Regions from separate parts of the Pseudoalteromonas sp. SG45-1 genome, predicted to be linked through region 1. Evidence: riboswitches for the same ligand, from Rfam matches in the RefSeq annotation. Region 1 holds a riboswitch; the other holds the start of a gene.
What was found. A riboswitch is a leader RNA that binds a small molecule or an ion and turns the genes downstream of it on or off. The one in region 1 is predicted to bind cobalamin.
Positions count from the first base shown of each region.

Region 2: linked by a shared signal. The riboswitch ahead of H5117_RS12750 (ABC transporter ATP-binding protein) and the one ahead of H5117_RS08505 (TonB-dependent receptor domain-containing protein) in region 1 are both predicted to bind cobalamin.

Region 1 covers NZ_JACJEP010000007.1:68,657-80,407, reverse strand. Annotated here, with positions in the region: gene argH (argininosuccinate lyase) at 1-22, shown strand, start outside; gene H5117_RS08560 (hypothetical protein) at 282-488, shown strand; gene H5117_RS08555 (hypothetical protein) at 504-1,037, shown strand; gene H5117_RS08550 (hypothetical protein) at 2,043-2,555, shown strand; gene H5117_RS08545 (hypothetical protein) at 2,659-3,165, shown strand; gene coaD (pantetheine-phosphate adenylyltransferase) at 3,201-3,692, opposite strand; gene H5117_RS08535 (TetR/AcrR family transcriptional regulator) at 3,891-4,556, shown strand; gene thiI (tRNA uracil 4-sulfurtransferase ThiI) at 4,932-6,389, shown strand; gene H5117_RS08525 (ketopantoate reductase family protein) at 6,415-7,317, opposite strand; gene H5117_RS08520 (VanZ family protein) at 7,310-7,663, opposite strand; gene H5117_RS08515 (YajQ family cyclic di-GMP-binding protein) at 7,816-8,298, shown strand; gene H5117_RS08510 (hypothetical protein) at 8,487-9,281, shown strand; cobalamin riboswitch at 9,336-9,520, shown strand; gene H5117_RS08505 (TonB-dependent receptor domain-containing protein) at 9,557-11,383, shown strand; gene msrA (peptide-methionine (S)-S-oxide reductase MsrA) at 11,461-11,751, opposite strand, start outside.
Region 2 covers NZ_JACJEP010000014.1:29,754-41,504, forward strand. Annotated here, with positions in the region: gene H5117_RS12745 (iron ABC transporter permease) at 1-885, opposite strand, end outside; gene H5117_RS12750 (ABC transporter ATP-binding protein) at 887-1,699, opposite strand; cobalamin riboswitch at 1,946-2,080, opposite strand; gene H5117_RS12755 (porin) at 2,143-3,075, opposite strand; gene H5117_RS12760 (LysR family transcriptional regulator) at 3,242-4,114, opposite strand; gene H5117_RS12765 (DUF413 domain-containing protein) at 4,206-4,580, shown strand; gene H5117_RS12770 (response regulator) at 4,667-5,902, shown strand; gene rarD (EamA family transporter RarD) at 5,919-6,836, opposite strand; gene H5117_RS12780 (thioesterase family protein) at 6,888-7,343, opposite strand; gene recQ (DNA helicase RecQ) at 7,477-9,300, shown strand; gene H5117_RS12790 (DUF3630 family protein) at 9,308-9,592, shown strand; gene H5117_RS12795 (BamA/TamA family outer membrane protein) at 9,762-11,471, shown strand; gene H5117_RS12800 (mechanosensitive ion channel domain-containing protein) at 11,541-11,751, shown strand, end outside.

The DNA.
Region 1 (11,751 bases):
CCCGTGTAAATACGTAGCTTAAACTCCCTGGATACAAAAAACGTACGGTTATCCCTGTGCGTTTTTTTATATTTGCAGTAAACTGGTCGGAGTTGTTTGGTTGGGTTATATTTTTTGAGTGAATTTTAATGTGTCAAAAAAAGTTGGCACATTGATTGCTATGTATAAGATAGGTAGCAAAATAGCTATCACTGCTTAAAACAGGTAATGCATTTATCTACATAATAATGTGGTTAAAAGTTGCACCAAATATAATTAAAACTTTTACAAGGATCAATCACATGCAAGTTTCAGCTAATAGCCAATTACAAATGCAAGCATACAACAAAACACAACAATTAAAGCCTGCAATGGAACAAACTGCTAGCCCTAAAACCCTGCAATCTGATACAGTGAGTATCTCTCAAGAGGCTATGAGTGCTGCGAGTACTGATTTACAGCGTGGTGGTTCATTACTTTCTGGTGGGACTGGTTCTCGCCCAAAATAGTTATATAGGTATTCGATGTTTTTATTTGAGCTGTTTGGTCTTTTTTCACTATCAGCCTTGGTTATGTGGGCTTTTTTGATGGCATTCTTTTTTAACATTTTTGTTTATAGTTTAGGTGTTAAAAGAAATACGACTTTACTAATCAGCTCATTTATTATGATGGTTTCTTATTCTGCAACTGATTATCTTTATACCTGGATATCATATTACAATACAACTTATTTTGATTGGGCTATACATGATGCTATTACTATTGCTAGTTTAATAATTGCTTATAGTGTAGTAAAGCGTTCTAGTACTTCTCTCTTATATTTAGTTACAGGTCTTTCCATAAATATGATTCTTGTGTTATTTATGCATTTAGATGTTTATATTTATGGTAATCAAGAGCCTTGGATTCTATGGGATATTTATCTTTATAGTGTAAATGTAATAGACTTAACAATGGTTGTCGCGTTAATTGTTGATAGAGACTTTCTCGGTCTTCATAAATTAAAAAATAAAACTCTCAACTACTTCAAGTCAAACGATATCCATAAAGTAACCTAGTTTAAAATGTACGTTACTGAAGCCCTAATGGATTATGTAGAAGCTTTCTCTCAATGGGGCTTTTTAATGGCCTTCTTATACTGCTTAGCATCCAGTATAAATAAAGAGAATAAATCTCCTGTCTATTTATCTGCGCTTATGCTCTGCTCATATATTTCTAGTGGTTACATAAACTTATTAGAAAGTTTATATTTAAATTGGGCGCTCTACGATTTTATTACAATTTTAGCTCTGTTTATTTTAAAATATCTTAAAGTACTCAAATGTTCGAAAGCTTTTGATTTCATCATTATTTCGCTTACAACAAACGCTGTACTCACCCTCATAATGCATTATGACCTATACGTTCTATATAATATTGAGCCTTGGTGGTATTGGAGTTTTTATTCGATAGGGGTTAACTCTATAGATACTCTAATGATACTTTCATTAGTACTCAATAGGAACATTATACAGATGCTACATTTAAAAGCCTTCAAATTAAACTTAAAAAAGTCGTAAAAATGAGTGAACTTTTGGTTAGTCCAACAGTGTCATTGTACATAGGTGCCTTTGTACAATGGGGATTCCTTATGGCCTTTTTGTACTCCCTTGCTAATTCGATTAATAAGCCTAATAAAGAAAGAGTGTATTTGTCTTTGATTATGAGTGTTTCATATTCGTTTAGTATATTTACAAATATGGATACGGTAACTTATCTCGATTTTTTGTTTTCCGATATTTTAACTCTCCTAGTTATAATTTTCCTTAGGCGGCTCTGGCGTGATGGTATTACCTATCTATATATTATTACTGGTTTAGCTATAAACTCAGCTCTACACTTTCTCATGCATTACGACATCTATATATCAAATAATACAAGCTACTGGTGGCTTTGGAATGCTTACGCGATAGGGGTCAACGCTGCGGATTTTATAATGGTAGCTATATTTTTTATAAACAAAGATTTTTTATACTTGATGAAATTTAGAAATGGTTTGATTACTAGTTTGAAAAGGACAGTTGATGGCTGACCTACTCTGGAGTCTTGTCGATTTAGGCGATAATATAGGGCTATTATTTACTTGGTTCTTTTTAATTTCATTTTTATATAATCTATCAGCAAGTATAAATAAGGCAGATAAAAGCCTGCTACAGTTATCATTCATTATGCTGGTTTCTTATACTTCAAGTCTTTTTATGGATCCTCGAACTTCGACTCCTCACTTAAATTACTTTTATTTTGATTTTGCTACCATAGGTACTTTATTACTTTGGCGAGCTGTATGTAAAAATCCTGTCCCCATTGCTTTTCTCTATGTAATTGTTGGTCTATTTATTAATGCGTGTCTGTTCCTGGGTATGCATTACGACATTGTAATCGTTGGCACTCTTTACTATTGGTGGTTTTGGACCATTTACACATTCGGGATGTATTTTGTCGACTTTACAATGGCATTGGTATTAATCATCAATAAGGATGTTTTAGGCTTAAACAAGCTTTTAAGGTATGTTAGAAGGTTAAGTTTAGATCGCTGAGGCAGTAAAGCTCAACTTAAAAGAAGAGTGATTTTGTGCATTTTTTTATGTTGCCGTTATATGTTAAGCGGTACAATAACGGTTTATATAGTGTTGGGGTAAGATGATTGAGCTACTTTTAAATACAAATATCTCTTTTTATATAGGTGCTTTTGTACAGTGGGGCTTTTTGATGGCTTTTCTATATTCTTTAGTAAGCTCTATAAATAACGCAGATAAAAGCATTGTTTGGCTATCTTTCATCATGGCACTTTCTTACTCTTCTAGTATTTTTATTGATATGGATTCGATAACTTACTTCGATTTTTTCTTATTCGATAGTATTACTCTATTTGTTATTATTTTATCTGGTTTTTTTATAAAAATTAGCGGTGTATACATTTATTTATTATTTGGTTTAGGTATAAACACCTTACTATTTTTTGCAATGTATATAGATAATGATGTTATGCACCATTATGAATTTTGGTGGTTCTGGTGGGTGTACATAGTAGGTATAAATTTTACAGATTTGACCATGGTTTTAGTTTTCTTTATAGGTAAAGATGTTTTAAAACTTGCTTGGTTAGAAGGAAAGCTAAATAAAGTGTTGAATAAAAGGGCCTATTAGTAATGGATTTCAGTGCTAACAGGCCTTATTTATTATTAACTGGCACCACAGCCCAATTTAGTTTTTAGCGCTTTGACAATTACAGGATCTACAAACTCGCTTACATCACCATTGTGACGTGCTACTTCTTTAACGAGCGTTGATGAAATAAATGAATTTCGCTCTGCGGGTGTTAAAAATACACTTTCTAAATCAGGATTCAGGCGGCGGTTCATGTTAGCTAATTGAAATTCATAGTCAAAATCAGATACCGCTCTAATACCACGAATAAGCACATTAGCATTGTGATCGCGCGCAAGGTCAGCCAATAAGCCAGAAAAACCAATGACCTTAACATTATCTAAGTGACTTAAAATAGAGTTTGCAAGTTCAACACGTTCTTCAAGGTTAAAGCAGGGTTTTTTACTTGGGTTGTTCGCAACCGCAACTAATACAGTATCAAACATTTTAGCTGCACGTTGAATAAGATCTGTATGACCATTGGTTAGTGGATCAAAGGTGCCCGGGTAAATTGCAATAACTTTCATAATGTTCACTATTTATGATTTTAGCGCTAGTTTAACAGTGTTTATGCCACAAAGCAGCCTAGCTAATAAAGCATATAAACACTTACTTTCTTTGAACAGGTCAGTCCAAGGTTTGAGTGTTTTAATGATTCATATTTGTTTATACTGTTTACCTCTTTTGAGTGTAATGTAGCCTATAGATAATTTGAGTATTAGCATATGAATACCAAGGATAAAATAATACACACCAGTATTTTGTTGTTTAACGAAAATGGTGAGCGTGCAATAACGACAAATCATATTGCATCAAACTTAGGGATGAGCCCGGGTAATCTTTATTATCATTTTAAAAATAAAGAAGACATTATCCGTCATATTTTTGCGTTGTATCGCGATCATTTAAATACTCACTTTAAACCTATTAATAAAGATGATGATGCATTTAATCATTTAACGGCTTATTTAGATTCGTTATTTGAATTGATGTGGCGTTACCATTTTTTTTACGACAATCTTGGCGATATACTCGCCAGAGACACTGAGCTAAAACAAGCTTACATTGATTTTCAGTTAGAGTTATTAGAGCAAGTTCGTAAAATTATTCTAGGTCTTCGCGATAGTGAAATGATTGCTATTGATGAGCAAGATGTCATTGATTTAGCCCATACACTAAAGTTAACTGTTAGCTTTTGGACGCCTTATATTAAGGCTCGTAGGCCAAGCGGTACCCTTGCTGAGCAAGATATATATCACGGTATTTTAAAAGTACTAACATTATTTAGAGCGTACAGTACCGATAAAAGTATCGATAAAATGAACCTGCTACGCGAAAAATACACCGAGTTAGCCCAACAAGCCTTAGGGGCTGTGACCCTTCAAGATTAAAATTTTTCAACCTAGGAGCGATTAAATCGCGATGCGAGATTTGTAAGCCAGTAGGGTAACTGCTCCTGCGTTACCTTACTGACTAAATCTATGTAGGCAACAAAGAGTTAATTGCCCTAAGGCAGAATCCTTCGAGCAGCGTATGTTTAGCATTTATGCTACGTTATCGCCTATTTATAGGGAATAACCACGCTACATAGGCTCTGCCTTGCTAAAATACCAAACACACTGCTGCAAATTTAACCTCGAAAGATAAACAGGCCCTCGCGGTTGCTTAGTCGATAATTATTGGTTGTTTCCTAGACGCTGAATTTTTTGCTATAATCGCGCGCCAAATGCCTGGGAGCGCGAATTCCCGCAGTCTAAGAGTGAACTATGCTTAAATTTATCGTCAAACTACATCCTGAAATAGCCATCAAAAGCCGTTCGGTCCGTAAACGCTTTACTAAAGTGTTAGAAAATAACATTAAGATTGTATTGCGACGTCTTGACGAAAAAGTACAAGTAAGAAATAACTGGGATAATATTTCAGTTGTTACAAAGCTTGAAGATGCACAAGTTCGCCTTGATTTTATCGACAGCCTTAAACGCATACCTGGTATCGTTCAGTTTATTGAAGTAACTGAGACGCAATTTGAAACTCTCGATGATATCTATCAAAAAACAATAGCGTTAGTGGGTCACACAATTGTGGGTAAAACTTTTTGTGTGCGTGCTAAGCGTATAGGCCAACACGACTTTACCTCGACTGATTTAGAGCGTTATGTTGGTGGTGGGCTAAATCAACATATTGAAGGCGCAAGCGTTAAGCTTAGCCGTCCAGAAGTAACAATACGCTTAGAAGTAAAAGACGATAAAGCTTATATTGTTTCGCAAACGCATTTTGGTATGGCGGGCTTTCCACTACCAACGCAAGAAGACGTGCTTTCACTTATGTCGGGTGGTTTTGACTCTGGCGTAGCAAGTTATCAAATGATTCGTAAAGGCGCACGTACGCACTTTTTATTCTTTAATCTAGGTGGCGCAGCGCACGAGATTGGTGTTAAGCAAGCGAGCTATTTTTTATGGAAAAAATACAGCTCAACACATAAAGTTAAATTTATAACAGTTGATTTTGAACCTGTTGTTGCTGAAATTCTAGAAAACGTTGAAAACAGCCAAATGGGTGTTGTACTTAAACGTATGATGATGCGAGCAGGAAGTGTAGTGGCTGAAAAGTTAAACATTCAGGCGCTTGTCACTGGTGAAAGTATTGGCCAAGTATCTAGTCAAACATTAGCGAACTTAAGCGTGATTGACCGCGTTACTGAAACGCTTATTTTACGCCCGCTAATTCAAAATGATAAACAAGAAATTATTAATCTTGCTCGCCAAATTGGTACAGCTGAAATGGCTGAAACGATGCCTGAATATTGTGGTGTTATTTCTAAAAAACCGACAGTTAAAGCCAAAATTGAAGTAATAGAAGCCGAAGAAGAAAAGTTCGATTTTGATGTGCTAGATACCGTAGTAAATAACGCGCGCATAATGGATGTACGCGATATTGACGTAGAAGCCAAGCAAGAGCTAAAAGAGGCTGAGTCGGTTGCTGATTTACCTGCAGGCTCTGTAGTAATTGATATTCGCTCACCAGAAGAAGAAGAAGCTGCACCGCTTGCAATCGATGGTGTTGAAGTGGTGCATTTGCCGTTCTTCCGTTTGGCTACTAAGTTTGGTGATTTACCAAAAGACACCGACTACTATTTATATTGTGACAGAGGCGTAATGAGCCAACTACAGGCACTTATGCTGCACGAACAGGGCTTCGAAACTGTAAAAGTTTATCGCCCGTAAAGTTAAAAGCTTATATAAGCGTGGTTTATACCACGCTTTTTTTTGCCTGAATTTTGACTAACAACTCATCGTTGTAAGGCGTTGGAATACTGTGAAGTTTACCTTGTTGGCTAATATAGCCACATATAGCTGATATTTCAGTTTCTCTATTGTGAGCTATATCTTGCTGCATTGATGAGTAATTATTTGCGGTTAACTCCATTATTTTATAAGCGGTATTGAGAGCTTTAATTAATGGGATATTAAGCCCTTGAGCCTTTGCAATATTGCATGCTTCAGTGAGTGCATTAAAAATTATTGTATTGTACTTAGGTGCACGTAATTCGCCATTTTTTACATTACTTAAAGCGCTTAATGGATTAATGGCAATATTGACGAGTAGCTTTTCAAAACGAAGCTGCTGAATGTTATTAGTAAACTTTAGGTTGGGTATTACTTTAAAAATATCAGCTATTGGCGCACTATTTTGAAGTGCAAGCTCATTACAGCCACCAATAACGCTTTGTCCTTCACCTGTGTGTTGCACAATATATTGGTTTGATTTAAAGCCCGCTATGCTTGTCGTTAAAAAGTAGAGTGCTTGATGGGTGTTTAGCTGGTTATTTATCTCATCAACGTTGCCCATTCCATTATGCGAAAGTACAACAGAGCAATGTGTTGGTAAAAATGGCTTTATTTGAGAAAACGCATCAAGCACTTGAAAAGCTTTAACGGTAAATAAAATTACATCAAATTCAGTTGCTTTATCTAACTGATTTAATGAAATAAATTTTGCGTTAATTTTTTTTGATGCACCCTTAGCTCTGCTGTAAAAGCGGGTGTTTGTTGGGTTTTTACGAGTTAAAACACTGACATTATGCGATGCGCTCAAAAAGTGGCTCAGCAATAAGCCAATAGCGCCATCGCCAACGATTAAAATATTAGCCATGTGGGTTCTTTTTTCGAGGTGTAAAAATTACTCTAAGTAAAAAGTAGCTTGCAGCACCTGCAAAATCAGCAAAAAAATCACCAAGTGATGCTTGCCTATAAGGAAGTGCGTCTTGCATTATTTCTATCGAGGCGCCATAGCCTGCTAATAAGAGTATTTGAGCATATAAAGGAAGCTTAAAAGCCTTATCCATTATTATGGCTAATATAAAAAAAATCCCAAAATGGGCGACTTTATCAACATGAGGGAATAAATTTACAACGCCACCTTTTATTTCTTTAGCAAATAAAAAGGTGAAAGCCACTATGCTGATTAAAAAAACTGCTTGATAAACACGCCTTGTCACGACAAATCCTAAAATCGCTTAAAAAAGAGGCGCAAGTATATCAAACTAATTTAGTATCGCACCTGAACAAGATGCAGAAAAATGTAAAGATTTATAATTTTAGCGTTATAATTGCCACATAAAATTAAGATTAAATAGTTAGGAGTATACTAATGCCTTCATTTGATATTGTATCTGAAGTAGAAATGAACGAAGCTAAAAATGCGGTTGATAACGCAAACCGTGAACTAGAGACTCGCTTTGATTTTAGAGGCGTTGATGCATCTATTGAGCTAAACGATAAAACAATTAAGCTTAAAGCAGAAGCTGACTCTCAAGTTATGCAGTTGTTCGATATTTTAGCGGGAAAAATTTCAAAGCGCGGTATGGATGTAGCTAGTTTAGAACTTCAAGATATTAGCCGTGCAGGAAAAAATGTATTTCGTAACGTTGGGTTAAAGCAAGGTATCGAAAAAGACATGGCCAAAAAAGTGGTTAAAGCCATTAAAGATTCAAAAGTTAAAGTACAAGCCGCTATTCAAGGCGAAGAAGTGCGTGTGACAGGTAAAAAGCGTGACGATCTTCAAGAGGCAATGCAGGTAGTACGCAGTGCCGATTTAGGTCAGCCTTTTCAGTTTAAAAACTTTCGTGACTAATTTATAAACTGTTTTTAATAAAAATGCTTTAATTTGTCTATATTTGCAGACAGATTAAAGCTACTTAATTTTTTACAACTTTCCCACCTTATCCTCTCGTAGTTCTGCATGTATTAATCCACCTTTTGATATTTAAGCTATTATATTTAATTGAATATAATAAAAATTTCACTCTAGAAGGTATTAAAATGAGACCCCATCAATTATTTCTGTTATTTGTTTTGCTTATATTTACCAAGCCAAGCTTATCAAAGCCAGTTGATATTGATGTATTGGTCGAAGATGGCTACTTTCCGATTATTATTAACGCGCAAAAAAAGCAGGGCTTTGCTCCTGAGTTTATTAATATTTTAAACGACGCACAGGAGGAATTTAACTTTATACTTATTTCTTTACCTGTAAAAAGGCTTACTTTGTCTGTTGAAAAAAATAACTTCGACGTTTTATTTTTAATGGCAATGCAATGGCTGCCAAAAACAACGCAGAAAAACATTGAAAAAACTGAATTTTATACCATCACCAAAAACGAGCTTTATACACTCAAAGAGAATGCATCAGAACAAACTTATTTTGACAATCTGGACAAATTAACCAAAGTTGGGGTTTTAGGGTATTCGTATCAATTTGCAGGATTTAATACAAATGCCGAATACTTGAGAGAAGAGCACCAGGTAAGCCTTACAATCGATGAATTCAATGTAGTTAAAATGCTGCTATTAAGGCGCGCTGAAGTCGGGGTTTTAAACAGTATTGCTTATCAGTATTTTAAAAAGCAGAATATCTTAAATATGGATTTACTATTTAAGAGTGACGTACCAGATGCAGTGTATGAAACACATTTTTTGATTAACTCACAATCAAATAAAATATCTAGTCGCAAAATGGATGAAATATTAAATTTACCTACTACACAAATGCAACTTCAGAAGCTACTTGATAAGTACGGTATTCCTTCAAGCTATAATAATACAGCACTGAACTGAAATAGCTTTTAGCTATATAGACGTCCATTGACATTTGTAAACAAAATGCTCACAATGACGGCATATTTTCAAGGTGCTTGCTAGCCACTTCATGTAATGATTTTTTTAGCAGGATAATCGGGAAGTTGGTGCGTTTTCATGATGACTACAAGCCCAACACTGCCCCCGCAACGGTAGAGTATTGCATGTTTTTATGTGCTTACTGAGTCCGGAGACCGGCCTTGATGCAATCTTACTTACTTAAATCTTTGCGGTGGGCAAAGGTAGGGGATCTCATGTTAAACAAAACAACTCTAGGCGTTGCAATTTCTGCTGCGCTTTCATTTTCTGTGTCTGGTGCAGAGCAATCAATTGAAAAAATAACCGTTACAGCTAATAAGTTTGAGCAATCAATTAACGACGTTTTAGTGAGTGTAAATGTTATTGAACGTGCTGAAATAGAAGCTAGTAACGTACGCGATTTACCTACACTTTTAAGCACGCGAGTGGGTTTTCAAGTTAATCCAAACGGTGGTTTTGGTCAAAATACAGGTGTGTCACTTCGTGGTACAGGCTCTGGCGATACGTTGATTTTAATTGACGGTGTACGTACAGGCTCAGCAACACTTGGTCAAAAAGCACTAAATAATGTCCCTTTAAATAGTATTGAACGCATAGAAATTATTAAAGGCTCTCGCGCGGCTGTTTATGGCTCTGATGCACTCGCTGGTGTTATTAATATTATTACGCGTGAGTCAGATAACTTATCCCTAAGCGCTACATTTGGTTCTGACTCTTATCAAAATTATCAAGTTGCAGGCTCTGTAAAATCAGATGATATAACAACAGCATTTAACGCAGGCTTTGAAAAAACAGATAACTTTGATGTATTGCAAGGCGTAGCACCTGATGAAGATGGCTATGAAAATAAAAACCTTGGGTTTAAAGTAAACTACACCGATGCACATTACGGCGACTTTAAGTTATTAGGCCAATACAGTGAAGGTTATGCAGATTACGACAGTAGCTTTAGCCCAGCAGATAGTACGATTGAACGAGATGACTTTAAAAACTATCAACTTTCTACAGGTTGGAGCAAAAACTACACTAACCAAACGCATAGTATTGATTTAGCGCTTTCAACAGATGATTCAGACAATACATATGTCGATTTTTCAGTTGGGCCAACAACAAGTACCTTTATAACTAAACGCACACAAATTGATTATAACGGGCAGTACCTGTTATCTAATGAACTTAACATTAGTGGTGGTATTAATTGGTACAACGATGATGTGTCGCATAGTTCGCAACCATTTGTTGAAGACAGCCGCGATGTACTTGCTGTGTTTGTAGGTGCTTACTATGATGCAGATAAAGTACTGGCTAATTTAACTGTTCGCCAAGATGATGATGAGCAATTTGGCGACGAAACAACGTATACAGCCGCTGCAGGTTATCATTTATCTGAAGATGCAACATTTCGTATAAGCCAAAGTACTGGCTTTAAAGCTCCTACATTTAACGATTTATATTATCCACTTTATGGTAACCCTGATTTACAACCTGAAAAATCAGTAAACCGTGAGTTAGGTTTGAGTGTAGATTTTGATATCGCGCAAGTTGATATTGCAGTATTTAGAAACGATATAGAAGATAAGATTGATTACGATGCAAACTTTGCATTGGCTAATATCGATGAAGCACGCTACGAAGGGGTTGAATTTAGCTTATCCCAGCAGTTTTTTGGTTTTGATAGCAACCTTAACTTTGCTTACTTAAGCGCTGAAGACGAAGAAACGGGCGCAGAGTTGCGTAATGTTGCTAAACGTACTTTTAACTGGGAACTTGCAAAACAGTTTGGTGCTTTTGATGCAAGCTTAGACATGCAATACCGTAGCGACCGACAAGGTGCTGTGACGCGCTTAGGCTCTTATACACTCTGGAACCTAGCGGGTAATTATCAAGTAAATGAACATATTGAAGTTTCACTTCGTGTAGAAAACTTATTTGATAAAGAATATAACGCTGTTGATTCAAACACTGATTTTACAACGGGTGAAGTGTATTACTACAACACGCCAGAGCGTCGCTTTTTTGCAGGCGCAAGCTACCAGTTTTAACGGTATTTATTAATATTAAAAAGCCCGACTTATGTCGGGCTTTTTAATGTGTAGCTAAGTTTAACTACTAAAATTAGCTAGTCAGCTAAAAACTCTTTAAATACGGTTTCAAACTTGTGTAACTTAGGTGCTATTAAAATACTACAGTAACCCTGCTGTGGGTTTTCGTTATAGTAATCTTGATGATAATGCTCTGCTGGATAATACGTAGTGGCAGGGCTGACTTCTGTCACAATTGGCTCAGCGACATGGCTTTGCAGTTGAGCTATCATTTCGTTGGTTTGCTTAAGTTGAGCTTCATCGTGATAGTAAACCACACTTCTATATTGTGTGCCTATATCGTTACCTTGGCGATTCAATTGTGTTGC
Region 2 (11,751 bases), on a different contig from region 1:
CCACACCATAAATGTACCGCCCACCAAGCTGGTTACCAGTAAGCCAGCGATGGTGCCTTGGGATATAAAAAAGCGCACAATATGCGGTACCATTAATCCTACAAACCCAATACCACCACACATAGCCACCAGCACAGCGGTAATTAATGAGCTTAAAACCAGCATAAGTATTCTAAAGCGCTGAACCCTCACACCTAATGTAATTGCGCTTTCATCGCCCAGTAACATAGCATTTAGCTGCCTTCTAAAGCTCAGCATTACAAACGTACACAATGTAATTACCAATAAAGGCAACCAAAGCGTAGCCCACTGCGCACGCGAAAAGCTGCCCAGTGTCCAAAATAAAATAGCGGCTACCGCCTGAGGGTCGCTCCAATAAAGCAGCAAGCTGGTAAATGCACTAAATAAAAACGACAGAGCAACACCAGCTAATAACATTGATTCTACCTGTGCACTTTGCTGCCTACCTGCAATAAGTATTAATAAACTCATAGCGAGTAAGCTACCTAATAACGCTGCTGCCGATAACATAAAACCTGCGCTAATACCTGCTAATGCCATAAGTAACACCACGCCAAATGAGGCACCCGACGATATACCAAATAAGTAAGGATCGGCTAAAGGGTTACGCGTTACCGTTTGTAAAATAAGCCCCGCAATTGCTAAGCCAGAGCCTGCTAAAAAGGCGAGTAATGTGCGTGGCATTCTTAGTTCAAAAATAATACGCGTATTAAAAGACGCATCATTTGAGAGCAAAAAACTATTAAGTACGTCTTGAAGTGAGGTCTCTGCTGCACCAAAACTAAGTGCTGCAAATAAACTAAATAAAGCAGCCGCAGCACTGATGAATAGCGCAAGTGAGTGGCGAGTATTAACTGCGCTCATATTATTCGTAACCATAAAAGTAAGTGATATGAGGGATGCTATTTCCCGACTTCGATATTTGCGGGTGATTATTTACTTGGGCGCAGACACCAAAAACGTCGCCTAGCATGTTTTCGGTTAATACCTCACTTGGCGTGCCTGTATGTGTAATTTCACCATTTTTAATAACCACTAGTTCATCGCATATTGCAGAAGCTAAGTTTAAATCATGAAACGATGCAAACACCGTTACACCCAACGATTTAGCAAGCTCCATTACCTGTATTTGGTATTTAACATCTAAATGGCTAGTTGGTTCGTCCATTATTAACAACTGAGGTTGCTGAACTATGGCGCGGGCTATCAAGGCACGTTGCTTTTCACCACCCGAAAGTGACTCAAAGCTTTGATCGCTATGATCTGCCAACCCTACAGTGTTGATAGCTTGGGTAATTTTTTGTTTATCAATGTTAGTTACTGAGCTAAATAGCGATTTATGAGGCGTTAGCCCAAGTGCAATAACATCAAATACGCTTAAGTTAAATTGCGACGGGGTTTCTTGTAAAACAACCGCTACTTTTTTTGCGTACTCATCGCTTTTTAGCTGCCAAATATCGGTGCTGTTAAACTCTACAACGCCATCGCTGGGTTTATTAAAACGATATAAACAACGCAATAAGCTCGATTTACCTGCGCCATTGGGGCCAATTAAACCAACAAATTTACCTGTGGTTATTTTAAGGTTTATTTTTTTGAGGATCGTTTTATTGCCAATACCCCACGATACGTTTTTAACGTTTAGTAATGGTATATTTAATGGCGTTTGAGTGTGCAATAGTCAGTCCTAGACGGGATTAAACTCACTAAAAATGCGATAAAAATACTAATGCACTACAAGAAAAAATGAGTAAACCCGCTCGTTAAAAGAATTCATACCAATTGCATTAAATTAGTGATTTATTATAGCGACAAATAAATAGCTTAATAACAAGGCGGAAATTATGACATATACTTGTTCTATATGAATAATTTTTAACGAAGTTAGTAAGTTATTTAATTCGCTAGAAAGATCATGTTTTTAATAAAATTGGTATTATACCATTTGTATCTGACTTAAAGCTTTGCGCTAATTACAGTTGCGGGAACAGTCGAGGACTCGCACCTCATTCCAAATGAAGCTCTATTATGGGCGGCTAAGTAAATAATTTAAAGCAAAAAAAAACCGCACTCAAAAGAGCGCGGTTAAAAAGGGAGTGTTTTAACTAATTTAGCGAATAGTTAAAACTTGTATTCCATACCTAAGCCTACGTAGTCTTGGTCAACGTTGTTGTCCATGTCGAAGCTTGAGTAAAAGCCAAATACTTTAATGTTTTTATTTAATTTGTGATCAAGACCAACTGATATTGCTGACTTATCGTCGCTGTCGTCAAAGTCCATGTCTTGGTATTGTACTTTAAATGTGTTGTTACCCATGCTGTAAGCTGCATTTAATAGATAACCATCCGCTTCTGCGCTGCCGTCAACTTTTTCTTGTGTTTGGTACATTGCACCTAACTTAAAGTTTTCAACTTTACCTTGGATTGACGCGCGTACTACATCGTAGCCATTTACTTCACTATCGGCTGCGATAGAGGCATATACTGCGCTCTTTTTAAGTGCCACGTCACCGTAAGTAACCGCCATTGAGTAACCGTTATCAGCGTCTACATCATCTTCAGCTACAAAAGTAGCAAGTACTTTAAAACCTTCGTATGAGTTTGATGAATAACTAACAGTATTCCCTAAACGGTTTTCACCTTTAAATACATTTTTAATATCGCCTTCAAGGTCGTTAAACAAGTCTAACTTACCTTGAGATTGTTTAAGCGCAGTATCGTTACGACCAATAACCACTTGGCCAAACGCACCTTTTAAACCAACGTATTGGTTACGCGCAGAAATATTGTCGTCGTTATCGCCTTTTGAATCAGCATCAGACACATCAACTTGAAACTCAAACTTATATACCGCTTCTAAACTATCATTTATTTTTTCAGAACCTTTAACACCAAGACGAGATGCATTACTTTTTATCTCAGTAAAAGATCCTTCGCCGTCATCAGATGATTGCACTGTTACATTCGCTTTACCGTAAATGTCTACATCGGCAAGTGCATTAAAAGATAAACCACTTAATAGTGCTAAGCATAAGCTCGATTTTACAAATTTCATGTTATTTCCTTGGATAATCACAAAAGACTAATTTTTAAAACTGCTGCATTTTGTCACCGCTAAATGACAGTAATATTACAATGGAAATATTAATGTCTTTTTTTATTAATAAAAATGCATTAAATTTGAAATCAAAATAACATGAAAGCCTAATAAACGGCCGAACTTACTTACTTTTCTTTAATGACAAGCTTGGGGTCATTTGCGATAGTAAATTAACTAAGGTTTCTATTAACTCTTTTTGCTCGTTGTCTCTGTGATACGCTATAAACACGTCTCGCGAGGTATTTTCTACATCTTTAACATGAAACAGTTCACCTTTTTCTAAATGCCCTTCTACCAATACTTGAGGTATAAATGCACTGCCGCCACATTGCAGTATTAAATCAAGTGCAATACGTCCTGTGCTGGTTCTAAAATAAGGCGGTGTTTTACCGGTAAACTGACGCGCATGCCAAAGTGAGAAAGTAGTTCCCCAATCAACATATACATACTGATTATCAAAAAAGTTTTCGTTCGTTGCAGTGTCGTATCCGCTTACGGGAATGATTGGCAACTCACAGATTCGCTCTACCACTAGCTCGTCTACTTTTGGTGGATCAAACAATATTGCCAAATCAAGCGTGCGTTCTAATAACAGCCGAGTGCTTTCTTGTTGTGCTTTAACTTCTGCGACTAATGACACGCCCGGCATCGCCGATACAATATTTGTTATACCAAACTGTAAAAAAGCATCCCAAATATTAGGCGTTCCTGCTAAGCTAATTTGCTTATGCATATTATCGGCAAGCGCAACATCCACTTTGGCGCGTTGCATGCCCGTAATAATCATTTGTGCATGGGGTAATAAGCGCTCGCCAGGTGCTGTAAGTTGAATGTTATTACGCTGGCGAATAAACAAATTAACACCAAGCCCTTGCTCTAATTGGCGAATTCTAAAGCTCACTGCAGACTGCGTAATATAAAGGTTTTCGGCCGCTTTACCAAAGTGACGCGTACGCACTACCTCAACGAATGTTTTTAATAAATCGATATCCAATTTTTTATCCTCACGATAAAAATAATTTGTTTAATAAATTGCCAAACTTGCATCATACTCCAGCTAATTACTAAGGTATGAGGATAAAGCTATGAGCAATAACATTTCATTACTACGCCAAGCATTTGTTAGCCAACGTCAATTTTATGATGATCAAAACTTTCCACGAGGCTTTAGCCGCAGCGGAAACTTCACCTTATTAGAAGCCAGCATACTTGAACAACACGGAGTTGTTTTAAAAGGCTTATACAGTAAAACAATTGAGCCGCAAAACGAACACCAAGAACAGTTTGTAGCAGTCGTAACTGGCTCACAAGAACCTACCAACCCAATCGAACGAGCTTGGGTAAAATACTTAAAACTAACGACCTGCAAAACTAAGTTTCATACTTTATTTGGCCGTTCAAAAATGTCGAGCCCGGCGCCGATTAGCCAAGAGTATTATTCAGAAGCGGATAATCTGTAAGTATTTAAGTTATTTGCTTTTTTGCGTTTTAACAGTTACAACTTGTATAAGCAAATATTTTTGCAAAATATATATAGGGTTGTTCCGTGACGCGAAAAATACTAATAGTTGAAGATACACCTGCCATGGCGCGAGTGCAAAAGCACATCGCGCTTAAGGCTGGTTATGAAGTTGATATAGCTGAGTCATTAGCGCAAACAAAAGAGCTTATAAGTAAAAATAGCTATTTTTGCGCTGTAGTTGACTTCATATTACCTGATGCCCCATTAGGTGAGGCAATACCTTGTACTATTAATGCAGACATTCCAACTATTGTAATGACGGGCAATATTGATAAAAAAACTCGCGACACTGTAGAAAAATACCCAATCATCGATTACATCATTAAAGAAAATAAACAAGCTTATCAGTACCTCGAAAAACAGTTACAGCGTCTGCCTCGCAACGAAAATGTAAAAGTACTCGTTGTTGACGACTCTAAATCGACCCGACGATACATTTGTAGTTTATTAGTGCGCCATAAGTATCAAATTATTGAAGCACAAGACGGACAAGAAGCGTTAAACCTGCTTGAAGCTTCACCTGATATTTCAGTTATTATTACTGATAATGAAATGCCCAATATGAATGGCGATGAACTATGTAGCGAGATTCGCCGCTTATACAGCAATGATGAAAAAGCTATTATTGGTATTTCGGGTTCTGACTCTGTAGGGCTTTCTAGTTTATTTTTAAAAAATGGCGCAAACGATTATTTGCACAAACCTTTTAATAGCGAAGAGTTTTACTGCAGGCTTAGTCAAAACGTCGATATGTTAGACCTTATAGCCACCATAAGGCGACAAGCCAACACGGATTATTTAACTAATTTACCAAATCGTCGTTACTTTTTTGAAGAAGCTGAAAAATCATTAAAGCAAATAAAACATACTAAAGGTGACGGTGCTTTAGCTATGCTTGATATTGATCACTTTAAATCAATTAACGATACATACGGACACGATGTTGGCGACGAAGTATTAAAAGGGCTCTCTATTTGCTTCAGTAAATACTTCAAAAAGCACTTAGTAGCGCGCTTAGGTGGTGAAGAGTTTGCAGTTTATTTTATAGATGCAGATAAACAAGAAGCCCTTAAACGCCTTGAAGGCTTTAGGTATTTTATAGAAATGAATAGCCAAGAGTTTAGTAAAGCTAAAATAAAATTCACCATTTCTATTGGCTTTGCAAACGGGCCTGTTTATCAAATTGATGAACTTTTAAAACAGGCCGACTTAAAGCTTTACGACGCTAAAGAATCTGGTCGTAATAAAGTAGTTAGTTAACCATTTTATTAGTTAATTATACTTCTGCGGCTGTAATAGCCGCTTTTTTACGTTTGCGTGATTGATGATAAGAGTCCCAACTAAAAATAGCCAGTGCACTCCAAATACATGCAAATGTTACTACACGCTCTGCATCAAACACTTCACCATAAAACACCACAGCTAGTATAAACATTAAGCTTGGCCCAATGTATTGAAAAAAGCCAAGTGTAGTATATTGCAAACGCTTAGCTGCACCGGTAAAACACAGCAGTGGTAATGTAGTTACAATACCTGCACTAATCAGTAGTACATTAGTATGCCAATCATTAGCTGGCAGGCTTGATGTTGCTGTAGGCACCATTAACCACCAATAAATAAGTGCGACAGGCAGTAATATAAGTGCTTCGAGTAAAATGCCAGGCAAGGCTTCAACCGGTAACTTTTTACGTAATAAACCATAAAGTGCAAATGATATAGCCAGTGAAAAGGCAACTACCGGAAACGAGCCAAAACTAATTAGCTGCAGCACTACACCGCTAAAGGCAAGGGCTACTGCTACGCCTTGGAACTTACGCAGGCGTTCGCCTAAAAAAAGCATACCCAGTAATACATTTAAAAGAGGATTTATGTAATAGCCCAAGCTTGCATCAAGCATGTGGTTATTATTTATAGCCCATATAAATAAACCCCAATTAAACCCAAGCAGTGCAGAGGTTATAACAAGCATAAGCAAAAGCTTAGGTTGAACGATAATGCGTTTAATTTTACCCCAATACCGTAAAACACTTACTACCAATACTAAAAACACAACCGACCAAATAACCCGATGCATTAAAATTTCAAAAGCAGAAACATGCTGAATCAACTTAAAGTATATTGGCGCAAGGCCCCACATTAAAAAAGCAAGACAAGCAAAAATAGCACCTTTACGCTGCTCAGTATCAATCGACATAATACACACTTAGTGATTTAAAAGGCCGCTAGTTTACTTGCCATACGCGTTTTATCCAACTAAATACGTGCCGGTTCCAAAAGCAATTTGAACAGACTGTTCGTTATGTAATTCCATTCTGCATACACATACTTTATTACCTGAACGAATAAGTGTTGCGCTGGCAGTAAAGCTCTCTCCTTTACCAGGGCGCAGATAATCAGTACGTAAGTCGATAGTCCCAAGTGTGGCTAATTTTGTTTGCACGCTTGTAATATCTAAATCGGTGAGTTTATCAATTACACTTGCTGCAGCAAGCATACCGCCTACATTATCAAGTACGGCTGAAATAACACCACCATGGAGTATTTTTTGCGCAGGATTACCAATTAGTACATCCTGCCACGGGAACGTAATTTTGGCCTGTTCAGGGCTTAACGACTCAACCGATATTTGTAAAAACTGGTTAAACGGCATGCCATTTACAAATAACGCGCCCACTTGTTCAATTAACATTTCTTTATTCATTATTATTCTCTATGTCAAAACAGGTAAGATGAGTAAAACATACATAGTGTAAAACTACGAGACTTCACTTAAATAATTTATCAAGTAACTCAGCTAAAGACATCTCACTAAAAAACCACTAAAATACCCGCCAATGAATACATCAACTCCACCTTCTAGCACCCTTGTGCGTAAACCCGAAACTGTCCTCAAACAAGTGTTTGGCTACAGTGAATTTCGCGACGGTCAAAAAGCAGTTATTGATGCCGCTATTAACGGTCAAGACTCGCTTGTATTGCTTCCTACTGGCGGCGGAAAATCGGTGTGCTACCAAATCCCTGCTTTAGTACTCGAAGGCGTAACCATTGTTATATCTCCGCTTATATCGCTAATGCAAGATCAGGTAACGCAACTGCAAGCTCTTGGGGTAAAAGCCGCTTACGTTAATAACAGCTTAGCACGAGAAGAACAGCAATTGGTGTATCAACAGCTTCATCAGGGGCAAATTAAGCTCTTATATGTGGCGCCTGAAAAAGTATTACAACACGAATTTTTAGAGCGTTTATCGCATTTAAATGTGAGTTTATTTGCTATTGACGAAGCGCACTGTGTGTCGCATTGGGGTCATGACTTTAGACCTCATTACTTTCGCTTAAACGAATTAAAGCAACGTTTTGCACATGTCCCAATGATGGCATTAACCGCCACCGCCGATAAAGCCACACGGTTTGATATAGTTGAGCAATTAAAACTACAACAGCCTTATATTCATACTGGCAGCTTTGATCGCCCCAATATTCGTTACACCATAGAAGAAAAATTTAAACCTATGGTGCAATTGCTTCGCTACCTAAAGGAGCAAAAAAGCCAAAGCGGTATCATTTATTGCACCAGCCGTAAACGCGTAGACGACATTGCTGAAAAGCTTGCAGATGCAGGACTAAACGCTGCCGCTTATCATGCTGGTATGAGTAACGAGCAACGACAATTTGTACAAACCGGGTTTGCCCGTGACGATATACAAATAGTGGTCGCAACCGTTGCTTTTGGTATGGGCATAAACAAGCCTAATGTGCGTTTTGTACTGCATTACGATATTCCAAAAAGTATAGAGTCGTACTATCAAGAAACTGGTCGAGCTGGGCGAGATGGACTTGCCGCAGAAGCTATAATGTATTTTGATCCAGCTGATATAGGTCGCGTAAGGCGCTTTTTTGAAGACATAGACGACGAACAACGCCGCCGCGTAGAAGAACAACGCTTTAACGCAATGGCAAGCTTTGCCGAAGCGCAAACATGTCGTCGTCAAATATTACTTAACTACTTTAGTGAATATCAACGCGAACCTTGTGGCAACTGCGATATTTGCTTAAATCCGCCAAAAAGTTTTGATGGTACGTTAGTCGCTCAGCAAGCACTTTCGTGTGTGTACAGAGCGGGACAACGTTTTGGACTTGGTTATATTGTTGAATTACTTCGCGGTGCAAACACGAGCCGCATCCGCGATAATAATCATCATGAGTTAAGTACCTACGGCATAGGTAAAGATAAAAGCAGTGAGTTTTGGCTCAGTATTTTACGCCAACTTATTCATCAAGGCTTACTTAGCCAAGATATAACACAAGGTGCGTCACTTAGATTAACCGAAGCCGCGCGTGTAATTTTAAAAGGTGAATACGCACTGCAATTAGCCGAGCCACGCCTGCAAGCCAAACACGTTTATCAAGATAAGTTAGCGCAATTTAATTACGACAAAAAACTGTTTGCTCGCCTGCGCGCACTTCGTAAAGAACTTGCTGATGCCGACGATGTGCCACCTTATGTAGTATTTAATGATAAAACGTTAGCCGAAATGGCGCAGCTTATGCCAACAAACGACAGTGAATTTTTAAAGGTCTCAGGTGTTGGTTTTACTAAGTTAAATAAGTACGGCGGCGAATTTTTAACGGCAATTCGACATTACCTAGCTACTAATTAAGAGCATTATGACCCAAATAGAATATGACCATACACACAAATGTATTTTGATTAATCCCATTGAGCTACCAAACGATGAAGACTTTGAGCTGTGGAGTACATTATTTTTACACTCAGACGAAGTAACACTCAATGAGTACTCTGCTGGCGCCGATCGACATCAAGTTCGCTTTACCTATAATCATCAAACCTTTAATTTAAACTATGAGCATTACAGCCAAAGCATCTGGATTAATGCCGAAGGTCATGAAGCTGAACACTTACTCGCCGCTTTAGCATTTTATTTAAGCTAGCTTTTAATGCCTAGCGCATAGGTCGCTGCAAACCAGCTAGCTATTAACAAAAGTGAATATGGGTAACAATTAATTAATTTCAAAATCCATACCTTTTACTTACATTATAATAACAATGATGTAAGCTGATATTACGATAGTCATTTGCTACGTAGCAGTAAGAGGTTTAATGGTGAGCAAGAAATGGATAGCACAATGTTGTATTAGTTTAACGGTTTTAAGCTTTTATGTGCCTAATACGTTCGCACAACAATCTTCAATGAAAACTGATAACTGCCTTGTAGAACAGACAGATTTAAGCACAAATAAAAACCTACGCCGAGAAGTTCAAGACAAAACAACCCTCACGCACAGTAATAGTAACGCTAAAATAGCCTCAATAAAGCTCAAGCAACTTAATGTATTTAATACTGAGCTTGAAGAGGAAAATATTGCCCTATTCCGTTTTGCTAATCGCGCTCACATTCAAACAGAGCCCGATGTCATTAATAACCTTTTATTATTCTCCCCAGGTGACAAGTACGACGCTAAAAAGCTCGCAGAATCTGAGCGTTTACTTCGCAAAGAAAGCTACTTATATGATGCACAAATTAGTGCTACCGAAAACTGCGACGGCGACGTTAATGTAGAAGTGGTTACCCGTGATTTATGGACACTTTTACCTGAAGTGAACTTTAGTCGAAGCGGTGGAGAAAACAAATCGAGTATAGGTTTTAGAGAATCTAACCTGCTTGGGTGGGGTAAGCGCCTTTCTTTTTCGCGTACCACTGACAGCGATCGCAGCGGTTACTTATTTGTTTACGACGATCCTAATATTTTATCTACTCGCTACCGAGGCCGTTTAGAGTACGCCGATAACAGCGACGGCAAGCGCCATTTGCTTGAGCTAACCTATCCATTTTACGCAATTGACACCCCCTTTAGTTACGGTATTTTAAGCTATTCTGAGCAGCGCGAAGAGTCACTATATAAACGCGGCGAAGAGTTTAGCGAATTTGATCAAACTACCGATTTAAACCGTGTATTTATAGGACACTCTAAAGCGCTTAATAATAATTGGACCCAGCGTCTAACGTTAGGCTATACCGACGAGCAGCATACCTTTGAAGCTATAGACACTACATTTGCACCACTTGCCGATGACAGAAGTTTAAGTTACCCCTTTATAAGCGGCCATTGGTTTGAAGATAACTACATCAAGGTACGCAATTTTGACAGTATATCTCGCACTGAGGATTTAAATTTAGGTTGGAATATTAAAAGCTTAATTGGCTATTCAGATGAGTCCTTAAGTAATAACGACAGCCGCGCGGTGTATTCTTTTAACTTTAAAAAAGCCCACTTTACTAACGATAATACTTTATGGCGTTTTAGTGCTGATATTGATGGCTATTGGAATAAAGAACAGAAAAAACTCGAAAACTTTATGGCCACCAGCCAAGTACAATATTATTTAAATACCAGTGAAGACCAATCTTGGTATGTTAAAGCCCGCGTGCAATACGCCAAAAACCTGACTGCTGATCAACAGCTTACTTTAGGTGGCGAAACAGGCCTGCGTGGTTACCCGATGGATTATCAACATGGCGATCGCAGCTTTTTAGTTAATTTAGAAAAGCGCTATTACTGGGAGTACGATTTACTGCAACTATTTAAAGTGGGTGGCGCAGCTTTTGTAGATGTAGGCAGAGCATGGTTTAACGATGAAGATAACGGTGAAAATGCACATGTATTGAAAAATGTAGGCGTTGGTCTGCGTTTGGCACCGAGTCGCGCAAACTCAGGAACCATGATCCACATTGATATTGCCGCCCCTGTTGATAGCTACGATGATGTAGACTCAGTACAGTGGCTCGTGAGCGTTAAAAACACTTTTTAAATAATACAAACGCGTTAAACTAATATCAATTGCATTAAATTAAATTTTTATAAAAGCTCAGGGCCTAAAGTGAAAATAATAGAAGTTTTAGAATTGTTTGCATCACAATATAAGTTAGTTGTAACTATAATCGCTATTTTGGTTTTCCCTCTTCTATTAAAAATAACCAAAAAACTACTCGAAAAAGCGATTAAAGGCAAAGTAGATTTGCACCGAAAATACCGTGCAGAGCTTTTACTAAAAATTATACTTGCCTTTGTAGTACTGTGTTTGGTTTTAG